Plantactinospora soyae: one gene and its partner. The protein of the gene in region 1 interacts with the protein of each later gene in a pairwise test. Links are inferred from orthologs where the notes say so. Each region holds a gene or a part of one and is shown in the gene's direction. Other genes may lie near its edges.

Evidence for each region.
Region 2: the proteins of H4W31_RS41270 (region 1) and rlmN interact in binary tests that used the Escherichia coli proteins (3 or more experiments, as listed by UniProt). The link is inferred for Plantactinospora soyae from one-to-one orthologs.

Annotation. Positions count from the first base shown.
Region 1 is NZ_JADBEB010000001.1:9,467,495-9,474,783, reverse strand. Bases 2,230-5,703 are described here. They hold H4W31_RS41270 (LuxR C-terminal-related transcriptional regulator), read left to right. Parts: upstream 2,230-2,614; coding sequence 2,615-5,503; downstream 5,504-5,703. Other genes in these bases: H4W31_RS41265 (BON domain-containing protein), read right to left, coding at 5,523-5,703; H4W31_RS41275 (zinc-dependent alcohol dehydrogenase), read right to left, coding at 2,230-2,419. In the rest of the region: H4W31_RS41280 (DNA polymerase III subunit beta family protein), read right to left, coding at 1-1,051; more of H4W31_RS41275, read right to left, coding at 1,262-2,229; more of H4W31_RS41265, read right to left, coding at 5,704-6,200; H4W31_RS41260 (hypothetical protein), read left to right, coding at 6,468-7,289. UniProt on the Escherichia coli protein: Positively regulates the transcription of the maltose regulon whose gene products are responsible for uptake and catabolism of malto-oligosaccharides.
Region 2 is NZ_JADBEB010000001.1:3,903,322-3,910,058, forward strand. What follows is about bases 1,417-4,338. They hold rlmN (23S rRNA (adenine(2503)-C(2))-methyltransferase RlmN), read left to right. Parts: upstream 1,417-2,270; coding sequence 2,271-3,407; downstream 3,408-4,338. Other genes in these bases: H4W31_RS17455 (phosphatidate cytidylyltransferase), read left to right, coding at 1,417-2,167; H4W31_RS17465 (DivIVA domain-containing protein), read left to right, coding at 3,507-4,338. In the rest of the region: pyrH (UMP kinase), read left to right, coding at 1-58; frr (ribosome recycling factor), read left to right, coding at 141-698; more of H4W31_RS17455, read left to right, coding at 698-1,416; more of H4W31_RS17465, read left to right, coding at 4,339-4,961; H4W31_RS17470 (hypothetical protein), read right to left, coding at 5,126-5,350; H4W31_RS17475 (Rieske 2Fe-2S domain-containing protein), read left to right, coding at 5,590-6,737.

The DNA of each region.
Region 1 (7,289 bases):
GTGGTCTGATCGGGCCGTCGAGTTCCAGGACCAGTTGTCCCGGGCCGGCCGCGTCCAGCGCGTCGAGCAGGAATTCCCGGTTCACCCCGACCCGTACGACGTCCGGATCGGGTGGAGCGTCGGCACCGGAGACCGTCAACGCGTTCCCGGCGTCGACCATGAGCACGCTGACCGCACACGGGGCGCCGTCGTCCTCGCGTACCACCGTCCGGGTCTCGGTGGCGGCCAGCCGCTCGCGCAGCCCGGCCACGTCCACGGTCACCCGGCGCCGATCCGGGCCGCCGGTCGTCTCCCGCAGCAGCCGGCGGTAGTCGGGAAAGTCGTGGCCCAACGCCGTCCCGGTCACCTGCCGGTCGCGGAACCGCAGGCTGATGCCGTCGGTGTCGAGGACGACGGTCGCCGGCCCGCCGCCGGTCAACAGGTTGCGCGCCTCGTCCACGAAGCCGACCGGGGCGAAGACGGTGGGGGCGAGCCGGTCGGTCGTACCGGCCGGGTCCGCCGGCTCCGGCGGTAGGTCGGCGGTCTCGGGCAGATCGCCGCCGACCTCGGAGAAGGCCATCCGGTACCGGTCCGTGGCGACGAGCCGCAGGATGCTCCCGTCTACCTCGAACTGGACACCGCCGAGCATCGGCAGTTCGGGATCGTCCCCGACCGCGAAGCGGACGGCGTCGACCGCCGCCGCCAGGTCCCGACCGGGTACGGTCAATCGGCGCCGAGCCCCGACCATCGGCTGTGCCGAGGCGGTGAACAGGGCCCGAAGCCGGAAGATCTCCCGTCGGGCGTCGCCGAGACCGTCCTCCAGCCGGCGCAGATGCGCGTCCAACAGGTCGGGTACGGCGGCCGGACTCGACGCGCGGAGATCGAGCAGTCGGGTGATCTCGGCCAGTGGCATGCCGACCCGGCGCAACCCGGCCACCAGTCGGGCGGCCGGAACCTGCTGCTGGGCGTACCGGCGGTACCCGGTGCCGGGGTCCACCAGCGCGGGCGCCAGTACGCCGGCCCCGTCGTAGAACCGCAGCGCGCTGACGCTCAGCCCGCTGGCCCGGGCCATCTCGCCGATGCTGAGCAGTTCAGTTCGCACGTCCACGTCGGGGAATTCTGCCGCCTCGACCAGGTCGAGGGTCAAGCCGCTCCGGCCACCGGTCGCCCGCCGGGCGTACCGGCACTCGTCCCGGGTCGGCAGACGCGGTAGCGGCGTCGGCGCCACCGACAGGATGACCGGTCGCGACAGGACCGGGTCGCGGCGCTACGGGGTGGGGGCTTACGGGGTGAAGACGACCCGGACGCAGCCGTCCGTCCGGTCCCGGAACAGGGTGTAGCCGTGCGCCGCGTCGTCCAGCGACAGCCGGTGCGTCGCCAGGTACTCGGGTCGCAACCGCGCCCGGCGCATCCGGTCCAACAACGTCGGGATGTAGCGCTGGCCGTGTTGCCGGGCGGCCCGGACCGCCAGTCCCTTGTTCAGCATCGCCCCGAGCGGAAAGGCGTCGACGAATCCGGCGAAGGCGCCGAGGACGACGACGTTGCCGCCCTTGCGACACGCGTGCACCGCCTCGCGTACCGTGGCCGGCTGGTCCGCTCCGGGGCGCGCCCGCCGCCCGGCCCGGCCCGCCGCCGGATCCTCCGCCAGCATCCCGACCGCCTCGATGCAGACGTCCGGTCCCCGGCCGCCGGTACGTTCGCGTAGCTCCGAACCGACGTCGACCCGCTCGTAGTGCAGCGTCTCCGCACCGGTGTGCCGCTCGACCAGGGCGAGCCGGTCGTCGAGCCGGTCGATGCAGATGACCCGGTCCGCCCCGAGGGTCACCGCCGCCCAGGCCGCCAACTGGCCCACCGCGCCACAACCCCAGATCGCGACCACGTCACCCGGCCGTACGCCAGCCAGGTCGGCACCCATCCAGCCGGCCGGCGCCGAGTCCGAGGCGAACAGCGCACGGTCGTCGGTCACCTCGTCCGGTACCCGGAACGCGCCGTGGTCGGCGTAGGGCACCCGGACGTATTCGGCGTGGCTGCCGGCGAAGCCGCCGAGCGCGTGTGAGGAGCCGAAGCATCCGGCCGGTACCGCCCCCCAGGCCAGTTCCGCCGTCGCGGGATCGGTGTTGCCGTTGTCGCAGCAGGAGAAGAGCCCCTGCCGGCAGTACCAGCACCGGCCGCAGGCGATGACCGAGCAGACCACGACGCGGTCGCCGACCGAGTGCCGACGTACCTCCGGCCCGACCTCCACCACCTCGCCCATGAACTCGTGCCCGAGTACGTCACCGGCCCGCATGCCCGGAAACCGGCCACCGATCAGGTGCAGGTCGGAGCCGCAGGTCATGCTCTGCCGTACCCGGACGATCGCGTCCTGGGCGTTGACGATCCGCGGATCCGGCAGCCGCTCCACGGCGATCTCGTCGGGACCCTGCCAGCAGAGGGCCCTCATTCGCTCATCACGCTCCTCCGCCGCTCCGAGCCGTCCACGCTCCTCCGCCGCTCCGAGCCGTCCACGCTCCTCCGCCGCCCCGAGCCGTCATCGTCCGAGACCGGTGGGTGAACCTGGCTCGTCCGCAAGGGGTGAACCGCGACGGTCGGGGTATCCGCCTCGGGCAATTGAGCTGGGTCGGCCGGAGGGGGACCGTTGTCGACGGAACGGATCGAGGACGTCGCGACCGCGCCACCGCGAAGCAGCACCACCGCGTCACCGCGAGGCAGCGCGACAGTGCTGGCCCGCCCGGACGCCGGCCCGACGGTGCCGCTGCTCACCGCGAAACTGGCCGTCGTCGCGCAACCCGGTGCGGTTCTGCTGCCCCGACCCAGACTGTTCGAGCTGCTCGACGCGGGGACGGCCGGTCCGCTGACCCTGGTGTCGGCCGCCGCGGGCTGGGGCAAGACGGTCCTGCTCAGTTCCTGGTACCGGGCGCGCGGCGAAACGGAGCACCCGACTGCCACACCGGCGGAACCTCCCCGGCTGGGCTGGCTCTCACTGGAGCCGGGGGACGGTGGAGAGCGGCTCTGGTCATATCTGGCCGCCGCGTTGGGTTCGGCCACGACCGGACAGGAACCGGATGCCGGGTACCAACCGGCTTCCGGGTACGGACTGGAGCAGCTTGCCGACGAGCTGACCCGACGGGCCGAACCGGTCATCGTGGTCCTGGACGACCTGCACCAGGTGGACGACCCCGAGGTGTCGAGCGGGCTGGAGTTCCTGCTCCGGCACACGGCAGGCCGGCTCAGGCTGGTGATCGGCTGCCGGAAGGATCCCGGGCTGGCCCTGCACCGCTGGCGGCTCAGCGGTGAGTTGACCGAGATTCGTGCCGCTGACCTGGCGTTCCGCCCCGAGGAGGTCGCGGACCTGTTCGCCGCGTACGCGGTGCCCCTGCCGACGGAACAGACCCGGGGGCTGTACGGCCGTACCGAGGGGTGGCCCGCCGGGCTGCGGTTCGCCGCCCTGGCCCTGCCGGGACATCCCGATCCGGCCCGGTTCGTCGACGAGTTCACCGGAGAACATCCGGCGGTCGCCGGCTACCTGACCGAAGAGGTGCTCGCCGGTCTGTCCACGCAGACCCGCGACGCGTTCTGCCGGGCGTCTCTGGTGGCGGGCTTCTCGGCGGACCTGCTCAACGCGTTGACCGACCGCACCGATGGCGACCGGCTACTGACCGAACTCGACCGGCACGGTGGGTTCGTGATTCCGCTCGGCAGCCGCCCTGCGGCGTACCGCTGCCATCCGATGCTCGGCGAACTGCTCCGGGCCGAGGTGAACCGACGCCCTGCGGAGCAGGTGGCGCGGCTGCACCGTCGGGCGGCGACCTGGTTCGCCGCGAACGACCTGCCGGCCGAGGCCCTCCGGCACGCGCTCGCCGCCGACGACCGGGCGTACGCGATCGCCGTACTGCTCCGGCACTGGCCGGACCTGCTCCCGTACGGCCAGTGCGGTCCGGTACGGCCGGCACCGTCGCCGCCCCCCGCCGAGCGGGTCCGGGCCGATCCCGAACTCGGCCTGGCGTGTGCCGCCGAGCGGCTGGACGGCCGGGACCCGATCGCCGCGACCGGTCATCTGGACCGGGCGTCCGAGTACGCGGAGCTGCTCGACGACGTGCGGCGGGACCGGTTCCGGCGGATCGCCGTGGCACTGCGGCTGGCCGTCGCCCACCTGGCCGCCGACGAGCCGGCAATCCGGGCCGGCGTCGCCGCGCTGGCTCCCGACCAGCCGGCGGTCCGGGTCGGTGTCGCTGCCCTGGCTCCGGACGAGCCGGAGATCCGAGGGGCCGCCGCCCTGGCTTCCGGCGAGCGGGTGGTCCGGGTCGGCGTCGCCGAACTGCTACAGCCGGCCGGGGCCGACCGGACCGATCCGGAGGCGTGGGGCCGGACCGTGGCCCGGATCGTCCCCGCCGCACTGCGGTTCGGGACCGGGCAACTGGGGATCGCCGAGGTCGACATCGTCGACGGGATGGCCGAAGCGACCCGTACCGGGCTGTCCCGGACCGCGCGGTTGTGTCTCGGGCGGCTGGCACTGGCCCGGGCGATCCGGGGTGAACTGACCGCCGCCGAGCAGGCCGCTCGGGCGACGCTGGGCGCCGTACCGTTCGGTGGCCTGGTCCGGCCGGCCGATGGCGTACACGCGCACCTGGCCCAGGCCCTCGTCGCAGTGCACCGGGACCGCCGCGACGACGCCGGCTCCAATGTGCTGCGGAGCGTGCGGGCGGCCGAGGACACCGACGAGCCGCTGGTCGTCGGCCTGATCGGCATGCTCCAGGCCCGGTTGCTGCGCGATCGGGGCGATCTGACCGGTGCGCACCAGGCGTTGACGGAGAGCCGCCGGCGGTTGGGCGACCGGGCCGAGAATTCACCACTGGCGCACTGGCTGCTGATCGCCGAGGCCGAACTGCGAATCGCGCACGGTGACGTCGAACTGGCCCGTGAACTGCTGATTCCGGCGGTGGAGGGGGGCGGCGTACCGGTGGCGGTCGCGCTCGCCCGGACGTACCTGTTGGCCGGGGATCCGCGCGGCACGGTGCGTACGCTGCCGGACTGGGACTGTCCGGACGCGGCGGGCTGGCCGTTGCCGGTCCGGCTGGAGGCCGGCCTGCTCGGCGCGGAGGCGACCCGGCTGACCGGCGATCACCGACGGGCCGCGCGGAGCCTGGAACGGGTGCTCCAGTTGGCCGAGCCGGAGGGCTTCCGGCAGGTCTTCACCAGGGCCGATCCGCCGGTACGGGAGCTGCTCGCCGCGCACCTCGACGCGGGTACGGCGTTCTGGCCCCTGGTCAGCGAGCTGCTCGGCGCCATCGACGGTGCGGGCAGGCCGTCGCCGACGGTGACGCCGCTGCTCGGCGAGCCGCTCACCGAGCGGGAGCTGACCGTGCTCCGCTACCTCCAGAGCATCCTGTCGAATGTCGAGATCGCCGCGGAGATGTCGCTCTCGGTGAACACCATCAAGACGCACGTCCGCAACATCTACCGGAAGCTCGACGCGACCCGACGCCGGGACGCCGTACGCCGGGCCCGCGAGCGGAAGCTGCTCTGAGGGGCGGCCGGGCGAGCCGTCACAGCCGTACGGTGATGTGGTTGTCCACGCTGGTCACTCCGGGCGCGGACCAGGCGACCCGTTCGGCCTCCTCGCGTTCCAGCCAGGATCGGACGGTACCGGCCAGGATCACCGAATCGCCCTCGATCCGGATGTCGATCCGGGCCGCGTCGGTCTCCACGCTGCGCAGCAGGGCGCTTCGGATCCGTTCGGAGATCTCGTCCGACGCCGGCTCCTCGCGAGGCTGTACCGAGATGCCGTTGGTCAACCCGCGTACCCCGGACAGCCGGCGTACGGCCTGCTCGGCGGCGCGCCGCTGGTACTCCCACTCGACCTCGCCCCGCAGTACGACCCAGCCGTTGGAGACGGTCACGTCGAGCGCCGCCACCGGAACGAAGGCGTCCCACTCCAGCGCCCGGTCGGCGGCCGCCGCGATCTCCGGATCGGTGCGCTCGGCGGAGCTCGGCAGCCGTACCTCGATGTCGTTGGCGATCGCCCGGACCCGGTTCACCCGGTGTGCGGCGCGCTCCGCCGACCACTTCTTGGCGTAGTTGTCCACCCAGCCGCTCAGGGTCACCACGCCGTCCCGGACCGCGACGCCGATCTCGTTCGGCTGGACCCGGGGCTCCCAGCCCAGTTCCTCCAGCACGTCACGCTGGATCTCCTCGTCGCTGCGGATCGTCGTCCGGGTGGCCATGGTCGTTCCTCCCACGGTCGAGGTTCCAGGCGGCGTGTGGCGTCGCGGGCACCGTGCCGGGAGCGCGACCCGACGGATCCCGCGCCCGGTAGGCTGCGGCCCGCCGGTCACGCCCGTTGACTCGACCCTCGCTCGTGCTCGGGTGAGGTCTCCTCACCCCACCGGGGTGAGCCGGGAAGAGCGGGAGTGACAGCCCGAACCACATCAGGAATCATCAATGCCGGTGTGCTGCGGGTGGACAGGGCCCGAGCCGGAAGGACATGGCGGATGACGATCGAGCGGCAGACAGTGCCGGCCGGGCAGGACGAACGGACCGGCGACGGGTCGGAGGCGACGGCCGGGCCGCGCCGGGCGGGCGGGGCGGGCGGGGACGGTACCGGGCGCACCGGATCGGGGCGCCGGCTCCGGGGCGCCGTCGTACGCCTGGTCACGCACGAGTGGATGCTCGCCGTGCTCGGTGGGCTGCTGCTCGCCGTACTGCTGACCTGGCCGACGCTGCGCGACATCACCTCGACGGTCCCACAGGACATCGGTGACCCGATCCTCCAGGCCTGGCAGATCGCCTGGGGCGGGCACGGGCTGCTGCACGATCCCACCCAGTTGTGGCACTCGAATACCTTCTATCCCGAGCCGTACACCTATGCCTACTCCGACACCCTCCTCGGGTACGCCCCGGCGGGCATGATCGGCGAGGGCCCGGTCGCGGGCGTCGTGCGTTACAACATCCTGTACGTCCTGACCCACGCCCTCGCCTTCGTCGGCGCGTACGCCCTGGTTCGGCAGCTCGGCGCGGGCCGGATCGGCGCGGCGGCGGCCGGGGTCGCCTTCGGGTACGCCCCGTGGAAGTTGGCCCAGGCCGGCCACCTGCACGTGCTGTCGATCGGCGGCATCGCGCTGGCCCTGGCGATGCTGGCCCGGGGACACGGCTGGTCACTGCGGCACGGGTACCGGCCGGACCGGCGACGTCCCGGCTGGGCCTTTGCCGGCTGGCTGGTGGCGGCGTGGCAGATGACGCTGGGCTTCGGCATCGGGCTGCCCTTCGGCTACGTCCTGGCGTTGGTCTGCCTGGCCGCGGTCGGCACGTTCGGC
Region 2 (6,737 bases), 5.6 Mb from region 1 along the record:
CGACACCATCATCCGGGCTGTCGGCGGCGAGCGCATCGGAACGTTGATCACGGCGTGAGCCGCGCTTGGGCCCGGGCCGGCCAGACCGGGCAGGGTATTAACGACGGAGCAGCATCCAGCAGAAGGAGGCGAAGGAGCAGGTGATCGACGACACCCTCCTCGAGGCCGAGGAGAAGATGGAGCGCGCGGTCGAGCACGCCAAGGAGGAGTTTGGCGCCATCCGCACCGGGCGCGCCTCTCCGGCGATGTTCTCCAAGATCATCATCGACTACTACGGTAGTCCCACCCCCCTGACCCAGATGGCCTCCGTCGGCATCCCCGAGCCTCGGATGGCGATCATCAAGCCGTACGACAACTCGCAGTTGCAGGCGATGGAGAAGGCGATCCGCGACTCCGACCTCGGCGTGAACCCCAACAACGAGGGCAACCAGCTACGTATCGTGCTGCCGCAGATGACCGAGGAGCGGCGCCGGGACATGATCAAGGTGGCCCGGCACAAGGCCGAGGAAGCCAAGGTGGCGATCCGGAACATCCGCCGCCGGGGCAAGGAAGAGCTCGACCGGATCGTCAAGGACGGCGAAGCGGGTGAGGACGAGGGTCGGCGCGCCGAGAAGGAGCTGGACGACCTCACTCACCGGTACGTGACGCACGTCGACGAGTTGGTGAAACACAAGGAAACCGAGTTGCTCGAGGTCTGATGTCCCACGTCGACCCCTATCGCGGCGGCGCGGAGCCGCGTGGCCGGCAGCAACGGCCCGAGCATCCGCGTGGCCTGGATAGGTCCCGTGGTCCGGAGCGCCAGGACGGCCCGGCGGGCCGCCAGTGGCCAGCCGGCGACGACGACGCCTGGGTTCGGGCGCGGCACGGGGGTGCCGCGCCCGACACCTATGCGGCGCCGACCGACAGCTTCCCGGTCCTACCCGACACGTCCGCGGGCCCGACTGGCCAGCACCCCGCCCCACCCGACATTCCGGTGGATCCCGACGGCGGCTATCCGGCCACCGGATTCCCGCCGGGAAAGGCTCCGGGACTCCGGTCCGGAACACTGCCAGGACACCGGAACGGCCACCGCGACCAGGCCGTCGGGGACCCGGGCTCGCAGTGGCGTGGCGCCGAGCCGGGTGGGCCCGCGACCGAGTACCCCGCCGCCGGGCGGCCCGGCTATCCGGAGGGCGGCGATTCGCCGTACCCGGACGGGGACGACCGGCGTGGTGCCGACGCCAGCGCGGAGGCACCGACCAACCCGGTAGGTTGGCCCTTCGTGGACCCGGATCCGGCCCCGGAACCGTCCTCGGCGCCGCGGCGCGGTCCGGGCCGCCGCCGGGCGACCCGCTCCGGCCAGCCGGCCGCTTCCGGTCGGGCCGGCCGGAACCTCCCGGCCGCGATCGGCGTCGGGCTCGGGCTCGGCGCCGCGATCGTCGTTCCGCTCTTCCTGTTCCGCCCCGCCTTCCTGGTCGTGGTGGCGATCGCGGTCAGTATCGGCATCTGGGAGATGACCCAGGCGGTACGGCCCAGCGGGGTCCACCCGCCACTCGTGCCGCTGATCGCGGGCGGCCTGCTGATGGTCGGGCTGGCCTGGTGGGCCGGGCCGGACGCGCTCAGCCTCGGATTGCTGGTGACGGTGCTGGCGACGCTGGTCTGGCGGCTCGGTGACGGGCCGGCCGGCTACCAGCGGGACATGACGGCGGCCACCCTCATCGCGGTCTACGTGCCGTTCCTCGGCGGGTTCGCGGCGCTGCTCGCCGCCGCGCCGGACGACGGCGAACTGCGGGTACTGGTCACCCTGGCCGCGGTCGTGCTCTCCGACACCGGTGGGTACGCCGCCGGTGTGGCGTTCGGCAAGCATCCGATGGCGCCCTCGGTCAGTCCGAAGAAGTCCTGGGAGGGTTTTGCCGGTTCGGTGGCGGCGGCGGCGATCGGCAGCGCCGTACTGCTGGGCGTCCTGCTCGACGTCGAGCCGTGGTGGGGGGCGATCTTCGGGGTGGCGGTCTCGGTGGCGGCCGTGCTCGGAGACCTCGGCGAATCGATGATCAAGCGGGATCTCGGGGTCAAGGACATGAGCAACCTGCTCCCGGGACACGGTGGACTGATGGACCGACTCGACTCGGTCCTCTTCGCCGTGCCCACCGGGTACCTTCTCCTGGCGATCTTCGCCCCGACCGGTTGAGAGTCGACGTGAGCCTTCACACCAGGGGTATCCGGCACCGCCCGCCGGTTCGGCACCCTCGGCCAGGTGCGTTGTCGCGCGGACGTGGGAGACTGGACAGGCCATGACGAGCCTGCCCATGATCCAGATTTCCCCGGACGCCCCGATCGGGTCCGCACCGTCGCGCCGGGCGGCGATGCCGCCCCGGCACCTTGCCGACCTCGACCTACCCGGACGACAGGCGGTCGTCGCCGAGCTGGGTGAGCCCGCCTTCCGTGCCAAGCAGATCTCCACCCACTACTTCGGCCGCCTGGTGCGGGATCCGGAGCGGATGACGGACCTGCCCACCGCCAGCCGGGACCGGATCACCGACGCGCTGCTGCCGAACCTGCTCACCCCGGTCCGCGAGGTGGCCTGCGACGACGGCGCGACCCGCAAGGCGCTGTGGCGGTTGCACGACGGCTCGCTGGTCGAGAGCGTGCTGATGGGTTACCCGGACCGGGTCACCGTCTGCATCTCCAGCCAGGCCGGCTGCGGGATGGGCTGCCCGTTCTGCGCGACCGGTCAGGCCGGCCTGACCCGCAACCTCTCCACCGCCGAGATCGTCGACCAGGCCGTCCACCTCGCCGGCGTGGCCGCCTCCGGGGCGGTCGTCGGATCCCCGCCGAGGTTGTCGCACGTTGTCTTCATGGGCATGGGCGAGCCGCTGGCCAACTACTCGCGGGTCGTGGCGGCGGTCCGCCGGCTCTGCGCGCCGGCACCGGAGGGGCTCGGTCTCTCCCAGCGTCACGTCACCGTCTCCACGGTCGGCCTGGTTCCCGCGATGCGCAGGCTGGCCGAGGAGGGACTGTCGGTGACTCTTGCGCTGTCGCTGCATGCGCCCGATGATGAGCTGCGCGACGAACTGGTGCCGGTCAACCAGAGGTGGAAGGTTGCCGAGGTGCTGGACGCCGCGTGGCACTACGCGGAGCGTACGGGGCGTCGCGTATCCATCGAATACGCGATGATCAGAGATGTGAACGACCAGCCGTGGCGTGCCGACCTACTCGGTCGGTTGCTGGCTGGTCGGCTGACCCACGTGAACTTGATCCCGCTCAACCCCACCCCGGGTAGCCGCTGGGACGCGAGTCCGAAGCCGGTGGAGCGGGAGTTCGTCCGGCGTCTGCGCGCGGCCGGCGTCTCGACGACCGTCCGGGACACCCGCGGGCGTGACATCGACGGTGCGTGTGGCCAGCTGGCCGCCGCGGCGGTGACACCGTGAGCGGCCGGGTCATCAGACTTAGTGGTGCCGCTTGCGGCGTCGACCCGCGTGGCGGGGCGGCGTGAGCGAGCGAAGCGAGCGAGCGAACCAGGAGACATAGTGGCGAGTCAGGGTCAGCGTTTCCGGCGCAAGGCGCTCCGGCGGGGCTACAAGGTCGATGAGGTGGACACGTTCCTGGACCGTGTCGAGGCCACGCTCGCCGGTGAGTCGCTGGGCGCGCCCGTCGCCTCCCAGGAGGTGCACGACGTCGTCTTCCGGGTGCGCTTCGGAGGGTACGACGAGTGGCAGGTCGACCTGCACCTCGACCGGGTGGAGCGGCAGATCGCCGAGCTGGAGGAGCGCGGCGGTGCCGTCGGCAACCGCGGCGGGGATTCGGGGATGGGCGACCGCGGGACGCAGCCGGGCCGCCTCGGTCCGCCGGACCGGATGGGTCCGCCCGACCGAATGGGGCCGCCCGACCGAATGGGTCCGCCGGACCGGATGGGGCCACCGGACCGGATGGGTCCGCCCGACCGGATGGGCCCGCCGATGCGCGACGACCGGGGACTGCCCCCGGGTGGGCAGCCGCCACCGTTGCGTCCCATGCCGGCGCAGGCCGGGCCGCCGAACGATCCGTACGGGCAGTTCGACGAGCCCACCGGGACCTTCGGCGGCGGCTTCGACCCGCAGCGGGGTGGGTTCGACCCGCAGCGGGGTGGCATGGAGCCGCAGCGGGGTGGCATGGAGCCGCAGCGCGGCGGGTTCGACCCGCAGCGGGGCGGTTTCGAGCCCCAGCGGGGTGGCTTCGAGCCGCAGCGCGGCGGGTTCGACCCGCAGCGGGGTGGCGGGGATCCCCAGCGCGGCGAGTTCGAGCCGCAGCGGGGTGGGTTCGACCCGCAGCGCGGCGGTCCGGATCCGCAGCGGGGTGGCTTCGAGCCGCAGCGAGGTGGTTTCGAGCCCCAGCGGGGTGGCTTCGACCCGCAGCGCGGAGGTCCGGATCCGCAGCGGGGTGGCTTTGACCCGCAGCGGGGCGGTCCCGAGGGCCCGCGCGGAGGCTTCGAGCCGCAGCGCGGCCCGGGTGCTCCGGTTCCGCCCCGTACCCCGGGCGGGCCGCCGGGGGGGTTCGGGCCGAACGAGCGGTTTGACGGATTCGATCCCAACCGCCACGGCAAGGCGGACATGACCGCCGAGATCCGGATGCCGGACCGCGAGTTGCGCGGGCCGGGCCGGGGTGTCGGTGAGCCGCCGCCGATGGCACCGCCGATGGGTGGCCCGGGGCTCGGTGGCCCGCCGCCGATGGGAGCTCCGGGGCCGTCGGGGCCGGGTGGTGAGCTGGCGCGGATCGACCAGATCCGTCGTACCTTCCAGGTGCGCCGGTTCGGTAGCGGGTACGACCCCGATCAGGTCGACCGGTTGTTCGAGGGGATCCTCGGCGGCATGGCCGGGCGAGGACCGATGCCGGTCAACCCCGTCGATCTCGACACCATGCGGTTCGGGCTGGTGCCGGGCGGCTACTTCGAGGCCGAGGTCGACGCCGCACTCAAGGAAGTCAAGGACCTGCTGCTCGGACAGTGACCATGCCACCGCCGGCGAGGACGCTCTCCTCGCCGCGCGGGGGCGGGTGGCGCCGACTGGGTGCTTCGGGCAGCCGACTCGGCAGGCCTGACGGCCGACTCAGCGGACGGGCCGCCCTCCCGGGGTCGGCCCGACGTGCCGTCGATCGTCAGGCCGGCCGGAAATCAGGAACGCAGGCCGTTGCGGCGCAGGATCGTGTCGCCGATGACGGCTACCACCAGGAACGCGGCGATCCCACCGAGCCAGATCTTCTCGATGCCGCTGACCTCGTTGTTGTTGAACATCAGCAACACCAGCACGGCCGCGGAGAGGATCGCGCCGATCCGACCCGCCCTGCGGTGTCCCGGCTTGCGTTGGTCGGGTGACGTCACCGGCTCGCTTCCAGCCACTTTCCGGTCCTTTCCTCACGATCGGATGCCGGTAAGTCTGGCACGTGCCGTACCGGCCGCGCCGGAGGGCCCGGCGTCCCGGCGCTGTCCGGCGCTGTGGAACGGCCGGACCGGGAGGCGGCCGGGCGGCCCAACCCGGCGTCGCGGGTCGGCCAGCTCGGGGCCTCCGGTAGCGTTTGGGGGTACGCCTTGATTCCGGGGCCAGGGATGAGATTGCCTACGTCTAGGGGGACTGTGCGGTGCGACTGACCGGTACGGGACACGCGAGCATGCGGATCGACACCGGTGCGGGCAGCATCCTGTGCGACCCATGGGTCAACCCGGCCTATTTCGCCTCATGGTTCCCGTTCCCGGACAATTCACAGCTCGACTGGGAGACGCTCGGGCAGGTCGACTACCTGTACGTCTCGCACCTGCACCGGGACCACTTCGACGCCGAGCACCTCAAGCGGTTCATCTCGAAGAAGGCCACCGTCCTGCTTCCGGAATACCCCACCTCCGAACTCGAGGACGAGCTGCGGGAACTCGGGTTCACCAGCTTCCTGCGTACCAAGACCAACGAGGTCATGGAACTCGACGGCGGCCTGAAGGTGATGGTCCAGGCGCTGACCAGCCCGACCGACGGGCCGATCGGTGACTCGTCGCTGTGGGTGGAGTACGACGGCGTACGGCTGCTGAACCAGAACGACGCCCGCCCGAGCGATCTCGACATCTTCGCCGAACTGGGCCACGTGCACGCGCACCTGCTCCAGTTCTCCGGCGCGATCTGGTACCCGATGGTCTACGAGCTGCCCACGGCGGCCAAGACCGCGTTCGGCAAGCAGAAGCGCGACCGGCAGATGGACCGGACGATCCGCTACATCGACGACCTCAAGGCGTCCTGGGTCTTCCCGATCGCCGGCCCGCCGTGCTTCCTCGACGACGAGCTGTGGCAGTTCAACGACATCCACGGCGACGAGGGAAACATCTTCCCCGACCAGCAGGTCTTCCAGGACCACTACACCGAGCTGGGCTACGACAACAGCGTGATCCTGCTGCCCGGCACCGTCTCCGAGGTCGGTGTTGACACCTGCGAGACCAGCCAACCGGTGCCGGACGTGCGGGAGTTCTTCGTCCGCAAGGAGGAGCACCTGCGCGAGTACCAGGCCCGGTCCCGGCCGGTGATCGAGGCGGCGAAGGCATCCTGGCGGCATCCGGAGATCGACGTGCTGGCCGGGATGAAGCGTCGGATCGAGCCGCTGCTGGACGAGTCGATCTACCTCGCCAAGGGGGTGGGCGGCCCGGTCCGGTTCGACCTGGTCGGCTACGACGGCGAGTCGGTCGAGTCCATCCTGGTGGACTTCCCGGGCAAGGAGGTCCGGCCGGCCGCGGACGAGAAGGTGCGCTA